DNA from 2 places in the Actinokineospora lacus genome. Region 2 is predicted to be linked to the other one. Evidence: riboswitches for the same ligand, from Rfam matches in the RefSeq annotation. Region 2 holds a riboswitch; the other holds the start of a gene.
The links. A riboswitch is a leader RNA that binds a small molecule or an ion and turns the genes downstream of it on or off. The one in region 2 is predicted to bind S-adenosylmethionine.

Region 1 (7,852 bases), on a different contig from region 2:
TCGACCGGCTCGCCGACCACCTCGGCGGGCTCACCGGCGCGGATGGCCACGATGTCGTTGCCGCCGCGCCGCTTCGCCTGGTACATCGCCGCGTCGGCGCGTGCGAGAGCGCGCACAGCGGTCTCTTGGGGACGCAGCGCCACCACCCCGATGGACAGCGTCACCCCGTGGGAGAGGTCGTGCGGCAGGTCCGCGACCGCGGTCAGGGCACGGCGCAGCGCGGCCTCGGCCGAGGAGAGCGGGGCGCCGGGCAGCAGCACGATGAACTCGTCGCCGCCGTAGCGGGCGACCATGTCGCTGCCGCGCAGGGCGTCGCGCATCGTGCCCGCGACCACGCGCAGGACGTCGTCGCCCTCGGCGTGGGAGAGGCGGTCGTTGACGCCCTTGAACCCGTCGAGGTCGACCAGGGCGATGGCCAGCGGGTGGTTCGCGGGGCTGCCCGCCAGCGCCTCCAGCCGCTCGTCGAGGGCGCGGCGGTTCGGCAGGCCGGTCAGCGGGTCCTGCAGCGCTTGGCGGGCGATGGCGCCGTGCATCCGGGACAGGCGCTCGTGCTCGCGGCGGGTGTGCAGGGTGGCGATGCGGGACTCGCGCATCTCCCACAGCTGCGCCTCCAGCTCCGAGGCGTAGTGCTCCAGGGCGCTGGTGGTGCGCTCGCCGCCGTCGGGGCCGGAGAGCCGGGCGTACTCGCGGATCAGGCACAGGCGCAGGGTCGGCTCGGAGGCGTCGTGGTACATCCCGGAGCGGGCCTCGTCGAGGATGGCCAGGGCGGCCTCGTCGTGGCCCTCGTGCTCCAGGCAGCGGGCCAGGGCGACGGCGACGATCACCAGCTCGCGCGGGTAGCGCACGGAGTCCAGCAGCGTCCTGAGCCGCTCCACGTGCACCATCGACGGGTGGGCCAGGGCCAGCGCGGAGCCGATGATCGGGTTCTGGTCGGCGGCGGGGCGGGTCGGGTCGCGGGGGAACAGCGACTCGCGGAACGGGGCCTCGACGGCGACGGCGATGGCCGCGGCGGTGGCGAAGCGCTCCGCGGCGCGCTCGTCCTCGCCGATGCGCTCCAGGCGCAGGCCCCAGCCGATGAGCAGGCGGCAGCGGTTGATCAGGTGCACCGAGATCAGGTGCGGGCCCGCCGAGGCGCGGATGCACTTGTGCGCGCGGGTCATGACCTGGTCGGCGATCTCGTAGACGCCGAGCTGGGTCAGCACGCTGCCGATGTCCAGCAGCGTGGAGGCCATGATCATGTCCCAGGTGCGCCCGCCGAGCATGACGTCGGGGGTGATGTCCTCGTCCAGCATGGCCAGGGCGACGGCGGCCTCGGTGAGGGCGGCGTCCTCCGCGCCCGCGATGAGCAGGCGGCGCCCGCGCAGGGCGTGCGCGTCGGCCTGGAGCACGACCAGGCCGTGGCGGCGGGTGTGGGCGAGCATCTCGTCCAGCAGGGGCTCGGCCGAGTCGGCCAGCTCGGCGTTGACCACGCGGACGGCGACCGCCGAGCGCAGCAGCTGGGCGACCATGCGCGGCTCGCCGCGGTGCTGGGCCTCGGCCAGGAGCCGGTCGACCTCGACGGTGTGCCTGCGCCGCTCGGGCGCGGGACTGGTCTGGATGATCGCCAGCAGTTCGCGGGCGCGCCCCACCAGCCAGGCGTCGGAGCGTTCCTCCAACGCGGGCAGGTCTGCCTCGTCGCGCTGCTCGGCGTCCACGTGCGTCGCTGCACCCCTTGGTGTGTGGGTGGGGATAGGCCGTGCTCCGCCGCCAGGATTCGAACCTGAACCATTGGAACCAAAATCCAAGGTGCTGCCATTACACCACGGCGGATCGAACGGCCCGGGGACCGTTCACGTGGGCACCATCGTGGCACGGTTGCCTGCCAGGGAGCACCAGTACCCGGGCGATTGGCCTACTCTCGCGTCCGATCGGGTGTTATCGGGGTCACACGATCGCGGGCCGTTGTGACGCAAAGGGCTCGTCCGACTGCGCACTGTTTATGTATTCGCGAGATTGACGTCGACCGGGACCCACCCGGATCGCCTATGCCGAGCTGTTCCCCGCGCCGACCGCGGCCACGCTGCCGCCGCCCGAACCTGCCGACGCGACCGGCCAAGATCGCGGCCTGTCGGGGGGAACCCCTAGGGTGGCCGTGGTGGCGGTGGGGCCTTGACGGTGAAGCGCAGTCGTGAGCCCGCGGGCGCCGGATCGGAGGTGCCCGTCGTGGCGCGAGTGCGCATGACCGGCAAGGAGCGGCGCGAACAGCTGCTCGACGTGGCCAGGGCGCTGTTCGCCGAGAAGGGCTTCGACGCCGCGTCGGTGGAGGAGATCGCGCACCGGGCCAACGTCAGCAAGCCGGTGGTCTACGAGCACTTCGGCGGCAAGGAGGGCGTCTACGCCGTCGTCGTCGACCGGGAGATGGACGCGCTGCTCACCGGGATGACCAGGGCGTTGTCCGAGGACGCGCACCCGAGGCTGCTCCTGGAGCGCGCGGCGTGGTCGCTGCTGGACTACATCGAGGGCTCCACCGACGGGTTCCGCATCCTGGTGCGCGACTCGCCCGTGGCCACCGGGGCGGGCACGTTCTCCAGCCTGCTCAACGACATCGCCAGCCAGGTCGAGCACATCCTCGGCGTGCAGTTCAGCAAGCGCGGCTACGACCCGAAGCTCTCCGCCCTGTACGCCCAGGCGCTGGTCGGGATGGTCGCGCTGACCGGGCAGTGGTGGCTGGAGGCGCGCAAGCCCAAGAAGGACGAGGTGGCCGCGCACCTGGTCAACCTGGCCTGGAACGGGTTGTCCAACCTGGAGGGCAAACCCACGCTGCGGGAACGGCTGTAGGCTCCGGCCCCGTGACTCCCGCGCTGCTCAGCCCCGTCGACATCCGGCGGATCGCCGACGCGCTGGGCGTGCGCCCGACCAAGAAGCTCGGGCAGAACTTCGTCCACGACCCCAACACCGTGCGGCGCATCGTGGCCGCGGCGGCGCTGGCACCGTCCGATGTGGTCTTGGAGGTCGGGCCGGGGCTGGGGTCGCTGACCCTGGCGCTGCTGCCCGCGTGCGCGTCCGTGGTGGCCGTGGAGATCGATCCGGTGCTGGCCGCGCAGCTCCCGCTGACCGTGGGCGAGAAGGCCCCCGAGGTGGCCGACCGGCTGACCGTCATCGAGGCCGACGCGATGCGGGTGGGCGAGCTGCCCGGTCCGCCGACGGCGCTGGTGGCCAACCTGCCGTACAACGTCGCGGTGCCGGTCGTGCTGCACCTGCTGGCCGTGGCGCCGTCGCTGCGGCGGGTGCTGGTGATGGTGCAGGCGGAGGTGGCCGACCGGATGGCGGCCGGGCCGGGCGGGCGGGTGTACGGGGTGCCCAGCGTCAAGATCGCCTGGTACGCCTCGGCGCGGCGGGTGGCGACCGTGCCGCGCGCGGTGTTCTGGCCGGTGCCCAACGTCGACTCCGCCCTGGTCCTGCTGGAGCGGCGGCCCGAGCCCGACGCGGACCGGGCCGCGGTGTTCGCGGTCGTGGACGCGGCCTTCGCCCAGCGGCGCAAGACGCTGCGGGCGGCGCTGGCGGGGTGGGCGGGATCGCCCGCCCTGGCCGGGGAGATCCTCACCGCGGCGGGCGTCGACCCCGGGGCGCGGGGGGAGCAGTTGGCGGTCGAGGACTTCGTCCGGATTGCCCAAGTAGGGCATACCCGCCGGTAGTAGGCCGTTCGGCGTCCGGTTCCGCACTCCGGGAGTGTGACGTTGCGGACGGTACGGCCGAACCTGCGTTAAGCGGCTTGCGCCGCGGCCGAGGGATCGGGTGTACTCAGGTCAGCTATCCATCAGGAGCGGCCGAGAGACCTGGCTCGACGAAGCCGCAGCAACCACCCATCGCGGGCAGGTGCTACCGCCAGGACCGATGGAGGAACGAGATGGGGATTCTCACCAGCAGGCGGGTCATCGACCAGTGCAGGCGCACTGTGAGTGGCTGTCGACGAATGCGCGTATCCGGCTGATCCAGCCGTTCGTCTTCATCCACTTCGGACTCAAATCCCCTCACCGCCGTGCCCACGTGTCTTGGCGCGCGCGGTCGCCTTGGAGCCTGCCATGATCACCGTTGAGAACCTGACCAAGACCTTCTGGACCACCGCCGGCCAGGTCACCGCGATCGATGACGTCACCCTCGACCTCACGCCCGGGGCCATCACCGGCGTCCTCGGCACCACCGGCTCGGGGAAGTCGACCCTGGCCCGCCTCGTCTCCCTGCAGGACCGGCCCGACAGCGGCGTCGTCCGCGTCGAGGGCTACAACACCGCCGGGCTCGACCAGCGGCGGCTGCGCGCGGCGCGCAGGCGCATCGGCGTCGTCGGGCACGGCGAGCTGCTGCCGCAGCGCACCGCGGCGGGCAACATCGCCACCCCGCTGGAGCTGGCGGGCATCGACGGCCCGCAGCGCCGCGACCGCGTCGGGCGGATGCTGGACCTGATCGGCCTCACCGGGCGCGCCGACGCCACCCCCGCCGACCTCTCGCCGGGGCAGCGGGCCCGGGTCGAGGTCGCCCGCGCGCTGGTCGGCGACCCCGGGCTGCTGCTGGCCGACGACCCCACCCGCGGCCTGGACGCCGACGGCGTCGCGGGCGTGCTGGCCGTGCTGGACCGCGCGCGCAGCGAACTGGGCACCACGGTGCTGGTCACCACCGGCGAGGCGAACGTGGCCCGCCGCATCGCCGACGACGTCGCGCTGCTGGTCGACGGGAAGGTCACCGACAGCGGGTCGCTGCTGTCGCTGATCCAGTCCCCCGAGAGCCCGGTGGTCGACGCGCTGCTGCCCTCGATCGACACCCCGGAGTCCGTGCGCGCCGGGCACGACCGGACCGCCGAGGTGGTGCTGATCGGGTTCGCCGCCGTCGGCGCGCTGCTGCCCGAGGCGGGCGGGCGGTTCGGCACCGACATCGCGGTCATCGGCGGCGGCCTGACCCGCGTCGGGGAGACCCCGGTGGCCCGTTTCCTGCTCGGCGTCTCCGGCGCGGCGGCGGACTCCACGCTGTCCTGGATCGGCGAGCGCGGCGGCGTCGTGAAGCGCAGGGCGCGCGGTCCCGAGGGCATCGCGGCCTGAGGTCTGGCCGTAGGCTGGACGGCGTGCTCGCTGTCGTCCCGCATCCCGTCACCGTTCGCGTGCCGTCAAAGGTGAACCTGCACCTCGCGGTCGGCGACCTACGCCCGGACGGCTACCACGACCTGACGACGGTGTTCCAGGCGCTGTCCCTGACCGACGAGGTCACCGTGGCCATCGCCGACGAGCCCGGGGTGGAGGTCGTCGGGGAGAACGCCGACGCCGTGCCCACCGGTCCCAGCAACCTGGCCTGGCGCGCGGTGCAGGAGCTGGCGCTGTTCGCCGGGCGGGACCCGGAGGAGCCGCGGGTACGGGTCGTTATCCGCAAGGGCATCCCGGTGGCGGGCGGCATGGCGGGCGGGAGCGCGGACGCCGCGGCGACGCTGGTCGGTCTCGCCGCCCTGTGGCGCCTTGAGGTCACCCGGGACGACCTGGCCGAGATCGCCGGGCGGATCGGCAGCGACGTGCCGTTCACGCTGTACGGGGGGACGGCGCTGGGGACCGGGCGCGGGGAGAAGCTGGTCCCGGTGCTGTCGCGGCACACCTACCACTGGGTGCTGGCCTTCGACCGCCGCGGCCTGTCCACCCCGAAGGTCTTCACGGAACTGGACCGCCTGCGCGCCGACGGCGACCCCCCACGGGCCGGGGCGGTCGAGCCGGTCCTGGAGGCATTGGCGACCGGCGACCCACGGCAGTTGGCACTGTTGCTGGGAAATGATCTCCAAGCCGCCTCGGTGTCATTGCGCCCGGGTTTGCGGCGGACCCTGCGCGCCGGGGTGAATGCGGGCGCATTGGCCGGAACCGTTTCCGGCTCGGGCCCCACTTGCGCCTTTCTGTGCGCCGATGATCAATCCGCTTTGCAGGTCGCGGCGGAGCTGGCGGGGGCTGGGGTGTGCCGGACGGTACGGGTCGCCCACGGCCCGGTACCGGGCGCACGGTTGATCACCGGCGAGGACGCCCACCGGCCGATCCCGCCCGAGGTGAACGCCTAGCTCGCCGCCTCCCTGTCGACACAGGGCGATTTTCGTCAGTTTTTGACGAGCACCCGGCTATGCTGACCTCATGAGCGAGGTCTGGAGCACGTGGTGCTGATCCGGTTCGAGGTGGCGAACTTCCGGTCCATCCTCGAACCCGTCGAGCTGTCGATGGTCGCCGTGGACCGCGACCGCGACGCTGCCCGCCCGTTCGACAACATCGGCGAGAGCCTGCTCACCGTCGCCGCCATCTACGGCCCCAACGCGTCGGGCAAGTCCAACATCATCGCCGCCCTGACCTGGCTCCGCGACGCGGTCTTGAATTCGCTTCGCGGCTGGGATGACGATATTCCAATCGAACCGTTCGCGTTCTCCGAAGGACATAGCCGACCGACTGAATTCACGATCGAATCCATAGTCAAGGGCGTGCGCTTCGAATACGTTGTCGAACTTACCCGGGAAAAAGTTCACTATGAAGGACTGTTCCACTACCCGGAGAAGAAACGTCGGCGGATCTACGAACGCAGTGGCCAGGAGCTGAAACTCCAGCGTGGCCTCGGCAACCTGTCAGGAACCCGGGAACTGCTGACGGATCGTACACTCGCCCTGTCGGCCGCTCGGAGGTTCGATGAGCCTTTGGTCTCAGAGTTCGCGCAGGACCTCCTCTCAGGCCAGACCTACGGACCGCGAGGACCCTTTCACTCAGGCCGCACCAAGTCGCCAAGACACCCTTACCCTTCCAGCTGTCATTGGTTCAAAAGTGACAATCGGATACGTGCACTCGCGATGCTCAGGCTGGCAGATCTTGGTATCGACGACGTTGTGTTCAGGCAGATCGGAGCACCGTCGCTGACTCCCGATGGCGATTTGACGTTCACTCAAGAGCTGGTTCAATTTGTTCACCAGTCCGGTGATGAACAAGTAGAACTAGGATTGATTGACGAGTCGGAAGGCACCCAAACTTGGTTCCGCCTCATCGGCCCCGTGCTGTCCGCACTGACAGCCGGCTCCCTGCTGCTGTTCGATGAGCTTGACGCCAGCCTGCATCCCACCCTGTCCATGCAGCTGATCCGGCTGTTCCAGGACCCGGTGACGAACCCGGCGGGCGCACAGCTGGTCTTCACCTCGCACGACACAAGCCTGCTCAACCACCTCAACCGAGATGAAGTCTGGCTCACCGAGAAGCCGAAGGATGGCGCGACCCGGCTGGGAGCCTTGGCCGAATTCGCGGGCGAACGCGTTCGGAAGTCGCAGAACCTGGAGAAGGCGTATCTACACGGGCGGTTCGGCGCGCTACCCGAGGTGGACCGAACCGAGTTTCTCCGCGCCCTGGGTTTGATCGGCTGAGCGATGGCACGACGAGCCTACGGCAAAGACCTTAAGCGGAAGACGGCCAGCCGACCCGAGCGAAGGACCATTGTGATCTTCTGCGAAGGAGAAGCGTCAGAGCCCGACTACATCAAGGGATTGAAGCAGCTTCCCGCCATTCGGCGCAATACGGCAATCGACATTGAGATCGACCCAGACCAGGGAATGCCGTTGACGCTCGTGAAGCGTGCGGTGGAGCGGAAACGCGATGACGAGGTCGATGAGTGCTGGTGCGTCTTCGACGTGGAGTGGCCGCAGACCCACCCCAACCTCAGCCAGGCCATCAGCCTCGCCAAGGATCACGGCATTCGCCTGGCCATGTCGAATCCGTGCTTCGAACTCTGGCTGATCCTCCATTTCGAAGACCAGTCAGCCTGCATATCCACGGCCGAAGCGGAAAGCAGGAGCCGCAAACTCGAAGGGCGCAGCGGGAAGAGGATCAAC
Region 2 (7,852 bases):
TCCAAGTCCAGCTCGCCGACCACCCGCACTCCTCGGATGCGCAGGCCACGGGGGTCGAGTTCGCCGCGGCGGCCCATAAGCAACTCTCGAATCAGCTCTGCGCGAACCCGCAGCCCTGGATCGTCGGTGACGGCGAGCTGGTCCACTGTCAAGGTTGTGTCGGACCCCACCCAGTCCCCTTTGCGGACGGCTTCGACCACGGCCTCTTCCAGCGAGCTGAGTCCGTCCAACAGTGGCGGCGTCTGCGAGTCGGTCACTCCCTCACTGTGGATCACTCCCGACCGAGGCGACCACCGACACACCGCGCCCCGCTGTTGACGACGTTTCAGCGCGGCTACTGACAGCAGGGCTGGCGCGGGCTCCTGAAAATGTGATATCACTTTGCTAGGTTTTGGCTAGCGAGGAGGAGTTCCCATGGGCACCCCGACGATCGACACGCCCCCCGTCCTGCCGCCCCCGAACGTGCGCGAGAAGGTGGCGATGACCGTGACCGGGCTGCCGGTGGCCGGGGTGGCTGCCATCCTGGGCCTCGGTGGGCTGGCGTTGATCGGCGTGGGGATTGCCGGGTTCGTCGGCGGGATCGGGATGGGCACGGGGTTGGCGGTGACGGTGGTGGCGCTCGGCGTCCTGGCGATCATCGCCTCCGGGGTGGCCTTCGGCGGGCTGACGATGGTTAACCCCGGTGAGGCGCGCGTGCTGCAGTTCCTCGGCCACTACACCGGCACGCTGCGCCTGGACGGGTTGCGCTGGGTCAACCCGTTCACCACCCGGCGGCGGGTGTCGACCCGGATTCGCAACCACGAGACCGCGGTCATGAAGGTCAACGACGCCGAGGGCAACCCGATCGAGATCGCCGCGGTCGTGGTGTGGAAGGTCGAGGACACCGCGCGGGCGGTCTTCGAGGTCGACGACTTCATCGCCTTCGTCGGCATCCAGACCGAGACCGCGGTGCGCCACATCGCCACCTCCTACCCCTACGACGAGCACAGCGACATCAACCGGCTGTCGCTGCGGGAGAACGCCGAGGAGATCACCCAGAAGCTCTCCGCGGAGATCGCCGCGCGGGTCGAGGCCGCCGGGGTGCTGGTCATCGAGTCGCGGATCACGCACCTGGCCTACGCCCAGGAGATCGCGATGGCCATGCTGCGCCGCCAGCAGGCGGGGGCCGTGGTCGCCGCCCGCGCGCGGATCGTCGAGGGCGCGGTCGGGATGGTGGAGCTGGCGCTGGACCAGCTCGCCGCGCACGACGTGGTCGAGCTGGACGAGGAGCGCAAGGCCGCGATGGTCTCCAACCTGCTCGTCGTCCTGTGCAGCGACCACGACGTACAGCCCGTGGTGAACACGGGGTCGCTCTACACCTGATGGCCGAGCGCAAGAAAGTCCTGCTCCGGCTGGACCCCGCGATCCACGACGCGGTGGCCCGCTGGGCCAACGACGAGCTGCGCAGCACCAACGCCCAGATCGAGTTCCTGCTGCGGCGGGCGCTGGCCGAGGCGGGCCGCCTGCCCAAGGAGGCGGGCGGACCCGCCCGGCGGGGCAGGCCACCCAAGGGCGACGACTAGGGGTTTGTTAATCTAGCTCGTCGCGCCGTACGGCACTCCGCTGTGGAGGAGACCCTTCAAGGGGCCGAAGCACCAGTGCGTCGCGACGACCACCGCGAGAGCTCCCAGGGAGAAACATGGCCAACATCAGGTCCCAGATGAAGCGCATCAAGACCAACGAGAAGCGCCGCCAGCGCAACAAGGCCGTCAAGTCCTCGGTGAAGACCGCGGTGCGCAAGTTCCGCGAGGCCGCGGAGTCCGGCGACAAGACGACCGCCGAGACCCTGCTCCGCGAGGCGGGCCGCGCGCTGGACAAGGCCGCGGGCAAGGGCGTCATCCACGCCAACCAGGCCGCCAACAAGAAGTCGGCGATGGCGCTGCGCCTCAACAAGATCGGCTGATCCACCGCTTTCCCAGGAGGCGCCGCACCCGGACGGGTGCGGCGCCTTTTGTTAGTTTCGCTCCCATGGAGCCCAAACCCCCGTCGGCGGCGCGCACCTCGCTGTCGCACATCATGACCGCGCTGGACACCAACCTGCTCGGCACCGTCCACGGCGGCGTGGTGATGAAGCTGGTCGACGACGTCGCGGGCGCGGTCGCCCAGCGCCACTCCGGCGGCCCCGCCGTCACCGCGGCGATGGACGGGATGACGTTCCTGCACCCGGTGCGCGTCGGCGACCTCGTGCACGCCCACGCGCAGGTGAACTGGGCAGGCCGGTCCTCGATGGAGGTCGGGGTGCGCGTACTGGCCGAACCGTGGGACCGCGCCGGGGTGCCGCCGGTCCGGGTTGCCGCGGCGTACCTGGTGTTCGTGGCCGTCGACGCCGACGGGCAGCCACGCCCGGTGCCCGCCGTCAAACCGGAGACCGACGAGGACGCCCGACGCCTGCGCGAAGCCGAGATCCGCCGCAAACACCGCCTGACCCGCCGCGAGGAGATCCTGGCCAGCCGCGAGTCCCACCCCTGAACCCGCCTCCACGTGGGCGCGGGCTGCCGGGATCGGCGGCACGAAGACCGGGCCGCGCTGTCTGGCGGCGGCTGGGGTCGTGGTCCCGCTCACGGAGCAGTGGTCACGCTGAAGTGGACAGGCCGTGGTCGCACTGCCGAATCCGTGGCCGCGCAGGGTGGCCGAAGCCGCGATCGTGCTGAGGTGACGGACCACACCGCACTACCGGAACCATGGCCACGCTCAAGTGCGCGGGCCGCGATCGCGCTGGCAGAACCGTGGCCGCACAGGGGTGACTACGGCCGCAGTCGTGCTGAGGTGAACGGACCAAGTCGCACTACCGGAACATGGCCACGCTCGAGCAAGCGGGCCGCGAGCGCAATGACAGCACCGAGGTCGCGCTGGGGCGGACGGGCCGCGGTCGCACTGCCGTGGCCGCGCTGGGGCGGACAGGCCGCGGTCGCACTGGGTGGTCGAGGCCGCGGTCGTGCTGGGTGGCCGGACCACATCGCACCACCGAACATGGCCACCATCGAGTGAGCGGGCCGCGTCGATGCTGACCGTGGCCATCGGTCACGTCGCCGCGGACCGGGACCGACCGGGAGACGCTGGACGAGCCCACCAAGCGGATCATGCACGCGATCACCGATCTGCTCGCGGACCTGCCCTGGCCACGGCCCGGCGGCCGTCGTGGAGTGGCGGCCACGGCGGGTGACTAGGTGCGGTTCTGGCGGGTATCCCCTGGCATTACCCCGCGAGGAAGGACACCGTCGATGCGCAGCCGAGTCCGAGCCGCAGGTCACGCCGTGCACCCCATGCTCATGGTCTTCCCCCTGGGCCTGCTCACCACCGCCGTCGGCTTCGACGTGCTGCACCTGATCACCGACCGGGGCAGCTTCGCCACCACCGCGGCCCACCTCATGGCCGCGGGTGTCCTGCTCGGCGTGGTCGCGGCCGTGGCAGGCTGGGCGGACTGGTGGCTGGTCACCCCGCGCGGCAGCCGGGCCCGCCGGATCGGGCTCGCCCACGGGCTGGTGAACACGGCCGTGCTCGTCGTGTTCGCCATCAGCTGGGTGCTGCGCGTCGGGGCCGTGGACTGGGCGCCGTCCTGGACCGCGATCGTCCTGGTCTGGGCGGGCGTGCTCGCCCTCGGCCTGGGTGGCTGGCTGGGCGGTGAACTCGTCGAGCGGCTGGGCGTCAGCGTCGAGGAGGACGCCAACCCCGACGCGGCCAGCTCGCTGGGCTACCGGCCGCTGAACGCCTGAGTCACTGCCCCCGGGCGCGGGCCAGCCGCAGCACGGCGCGCTCCAGGGCGTAGTCGGCGTCCACGGCAGCGCCCTTGACGTCGGCGTTGACCTGGGCGACGACCTGCATGGCCTCGACCAGTCCCGTGGCGCGCCAGCCGCGGGACTGGGCCACGGCCTTCTTGACCTTCCACGGCGGCATGCCCAGCTGCTGGGCGAGGCGGAACGGGTCGGCGCGGCCCGCGCCCGCGACGCGGGCCACAGTGCGCACGGCGTCGGCCAGGGCGTCGGCGACCAGGACGTGGGGCACGCCCAGTTGCATGGCCCAGCGCAGCGACTCCAAGGCGCCGGCGACGTCGCCGGTGACAGCCTTCTCGGCGACGGCGAAACCGTTGACGTCGGCGCGGCCGCGGTGATAGCGGCGCACGGCCTCCTGCGTGACCTCGCCACCGGCGTCGGAGACCAGCTGCGCGGCGGCGGCGGCCAGCTCGCGCAGGTCCGAGCCGACCGAGTCGATCAGCGCGGCGACGGCGGCCGGGTCGGTCCGCCCCCCCGCGCGGCGGATCTCCTCGCGGACGAAAGCCTCGCGGTCGGCGGGCTTGGTCATCTTCGGGCAGTCGGTGACGACCGCTCCGAGCTTGCGCATTGTGGCGACGAGGTCCTTGCCCGCCTTGCGGCCGCCGCCGTTGTGCGCGACGACGAGGACGATGCCCTCGGTCGGCGCCTTGGCGTAGGCGGTGACGGTGGCGGCGATGTCCTGGGTGATCTCCTGCGCGGCGTCCAAGACGATCACCCGGCCCTCGGCGAACAGCGATGGGGAGACGAGTTCGGCCAGCTCGGGGGCTGTGAGGTCGGCCACCCGGACCCGGGTGAGGTCGGCCGCGGGGTCGGCGAGGCGGGTGGCCTCCAGGGCGGCGCGGACCGCCCGCTCGACCAGCAATTCCTCCTCGCCCAGCACCAGTTGCAGCGGGGCCGGGGTGACCTCGGGCGACTTCACACCGGCATCCTGCCATGCGACGCCGACAGCGCCGGGCGGCGCAAGGGCTCTCGCATGATGGACGCGGGGATGGTCACCCGCGCGGGCGGTGACGTACCGTGTCCAGCGGGACCGCACCGCGATCCTCACAACTGAATACCGCTCATCCAGAGGGGCAGAGGGAACGGCCCGACGAAGCCCCGGCAACCGGCGTGAGTGTCTCCTTTCATCAGTGAAGGCGGCCACGACCACGGTGCCAATTCCGACCCGCGCAAGGCGGGAGAGATGAGGAGAGACCTCGCGATGACTGCTGTGGACACTTCGACCGCCATCAACCTCGGCCCCGCCCGCGCCCTGTCGTGCCGGGAGTGCGGTCACCAGGTTCCCCTCGCCGCGGAGTTCGCCTGCGCGGAGTGCTTCGGGCCCCTTGAGGTCGCCTACGACTTCGGAGCGGTGACCCGCGCCGACATCGAGGCGGGCCCCAAGTCGATCTGGCGCTACCGCTCGCTGCTGCCGGTTCCGCCGGACGTGCAGGCCCACCCCAACACCGACCCCGGCTTCACCCGCCTGGTCAAGGCCGACCGCCTCGCCGCCGCGCTGGGCGTGAAGTCGTTGTGGGTCAAGGACGACACCGGCAACCCCACCCACTCCTTCAAGGACCGCGTGGTCGCCGTCGCCCTGGCCGCGGCCCGCACACTCGGCTTCAAGGTCCTCGCCTGCCCGTCCACGGGCAACCTGGCCAACGCCGTGGCCGCCGCCGCGGCGCGCGCGGGCTGGGACTCGGTCGTGCTGATCCCCTCCTCCCTGGAGCGCGCCAAGATCCTGACCACCGCGGTGTACGACGGCGCGCTGATCGCCGTCGACGGCAACTACGACGACGTCAACCGGCTGGCCACCGAACTCGCCGCGGAGTACGAGGACTGGGCGTTCGTCAACGTCAACGTCCGCCCGTACTACGCCGAGGGCTCCAAGACCCTGGGCTACGAGGTCGCCGAGCAGTTGGGGTGGCGCCTGCCGGGGCAGGTCGTCATCCCGGTCGCCTCCGGCTCCCAGCTGACCAAAGTGGACAAGGCGTTCCGCGAGCTGGGTGAACTCGGCCTGGTGGAGGCCGCCCCGTACCGCATCTTCGGCGCCCAGGCCACCGGCTGCTCGCCGGTCTCCACGGCGTACAAGACCGACCAGGACGTGATCATCCCGGTCAAGCCGGACACCATCGCCCGCTCCCTGGCGATCGGCGCCCCCGCCGACGGCCCCTACGTCCTCGACGCCGTCCGCCGCACCGGCGGCGCGGTGGAGGACGTCAGCGACGAGGAGGTCGTCGAGGGCATCCGCCTGCTGGCCCGCACCGAGGGCATCTTCGCCGAGACCGCGGGCGGCGTGACCGTCGCCACGGCGAAGAAGCTCATCGACACCGGCCAACTCGACCCCGACGCCGACACCGTCCTGCTCATCACCGGCGACGGCCTCAAGACCCTCGACGCCGTCGAGAAGCACATCGGCCCCCGCGCCACCGTCCCCCCCAGCGCCGCCGCCGTCCGCGCCGCCCTGGGCCGCTAGCCCTGTCCGTGGTGGACCAAGCCAGACCTCGGCTTGGTCCACCACGGGTTCTCACGAAGGCCGGGAAACCCCGGTGGCACAGCTGACCAGCCAGCCCACCACGAGATCGCCACCAAGGTCGATCTGAGCGGTCCCGTTCCCAGGTCCACCAACGCGGCTTAGGCTCACGGAGCCCACAGGACACCACGGCGGAACGGTCGGCCCACGAGGTCACCACCAAGGTCGATCTGAGCGGTCCCGTTTCCCTGATCCACCAACGCGGCCGGGTTCACGGAACGCCCATGGGAGACCACTGCAGGCCGTCTGGTCAGACCACCGCGAGATTCCCACCGAAGTCGATCCGAGCGTCCTGGTTCCGATCCGCCAAGACGGCCAGGGGTCGTGTAGATCCACGGGACATCACAGCGGGGCGGCCAGCCAGCGAGACCATCGCGAAGTCGCCGCCAAGCTCGATCCGAGGATCTGGGTTCCAGATCGCCAGGGCGGCCAGGGTTCACGGAGGCCCACGGGACACCACGGCGGGTCGGCCTGCTTGCGGAACAACGGCGAGGTCGCCGCCGAGGTCGGTTCGGGCGGTTCGGGTTCCCAGGTCCGTTAAGGCGGCCAGGGTTCGTGGGTTGGGGTGGCCGTAGCGGTTGCGGGCGCCGACGCTGATCAGTGCCACGGTTGGTCGCACCGCCGCCATGAACGCCGGGTCGGTGAAGCGGGAGCCGTGGTGTGGCACCTTGATCACCTCGGCGGTGAGGTCGACGCCGGAGGCCACCAAGTCGGCTTGGGCGGTCAGCTCGATGTCGCCGGTCAGCAGTATCCGGCCCGCAATGGTGCTGGCGAGCAGGACGAGTGAGGCGTTGTTGATGTCGCTGCCGTCACCGTCTTCCGGCGGAGCGTCACCTCCTTTCGGGTGGAGCACGTCAACGGTCAGTCCCGGCCAGGTGATCCGGCGGCCCGCGGTCAGGTCGACCACCGGTACGCCCGCCGAGGCCGTGGACTCGCGCACGCGGTCCCAGGCCCATCCGGGAGTGCGCGCCGGGCCGACGATCACCGCGCCGGGCCGGTGGTCGGCCAGGACGGCGGGAAGGCCGCCGATGTGGTCGGCGTGCAGGTGGGTGAGCACCACCGCGGCGAGCCCGCCCACCCCGAGCCGGTCGAGGCAGTCGGCCACCGGCGCCGGGTCGGGACCGGTGTCGACCAGCACCGGCCGACCGTCGGAGGTGGCCAACACCACCGCGTCGCCCTGCCCGACGTCGCACGCCACCGCGGCCCACCCGGCGGGCGGCCACCCCGGCCCGACCACCCGCACCGGGATGACCACCAGCAGCACGCCGACGAGCGCCAGCGCCACCAACGTCCGCAGTCGGGGGACCGAACCCCAGCGGCGCCGACACCACCGCGCCCACCGCGCCGCCAGCACGAGCACCCCGACCACGGCCGCGGCGAGCAGCCCGCCCCACCAGCCCGCGGGCCAGTCCACCGCCGCGCCCGGGATCGCCGCGGCGTGGTCGGCGACGGCGATCAGCCACTCGGTCTCCGGACCGGCCAGGGTGACCAGCGCGCTCGCCGCCCACGGCCACCCGGGCGCGACCAGCGC

Region 1: another riboswitch for S-adenosylmethionine. It lies ahead of ACTG9Q_RS09780 (methionine ABC transporter ATP-binding protein); the one in region 2 lies ahead of thrC (threonine synthase).

The regions. Positions count from the first base shown of each region.
Region 1 covers NZ_JBQERA010000003.1:351,918-359,769, forward strand. The annotation lists gene ACTG9Q_RS09760 (diguanylate cyclase) at 1-1,694, opposite strand, end outside; tRNA gene ACTG9Q_RS09765 (tRNA-Gln) at 1,739-1,809, opposite strand; gene ACTG9Q_RS09770 (TetR family transcriptional regulator) at 2,218-2,817, shown strand; gene rsmA (16S rRNA (adenine(1518)-N(6)/adenine(1519)-N(6))-dimethyltransferase RsmA) at 2,829-3,674, shown strand; SAM riboswitch class I at 3,791-3,880, shown strand; gene ACTG9Q_RS09780 (methionine ABC transporter ATP-binding protein) at 4,062-5,069, shown strand; gene ACTG9Q_RS09785 (4-(cytidine 5'-diphospho)-2-C-methyl-D-erythritol kinase) at 5,093-6,058, shown strand; gene ACTG9Q_RS09790 (AAA family ATPase) at 6,152-7,387, shown strand; gene ACTG9Q_RS09795 (RloB family protein) at 7,460-7,852, shown strand, end outside.
Region 2 covers NZ_JBQERA010000007.1:425,995-433,846, reverse strand. The annotation lists gene ACTG9Q_RS20405 (hypothetical protein) at 1-257, opposite strand, end outside; gene ACTG9Q_RS20400 (SPFH domain-containing protein) at 415-1,362, shown strand; gene ACTG9Q_RS20395 (hypothetical protein) at 1,362-1,562, shown strand; gene rpsT (30S ribosomal protein S20) at 1,679-1,942, shown strand; gene ACTG9Q_RS20385 (acyl-CoA thioesterase) at 2,008-2,508, shown strand; gene ACTG9Q_RS20380 (DUF2231 domain-containing protein) at 3,261-3,752, shown strand; gene holA (DNA polymerase III subunit delta) at 3,754-4,728, opposite strand; SAM riboswitch class I at 4,868-4,999, shown strand; gene thrC (threonine synthase) at 5,011-6,264, shown strand; gene ACTG9Q_RS20365 (ComEC/Rec2 family competence protein) at 6,758-7,852, opposite strand, start outside.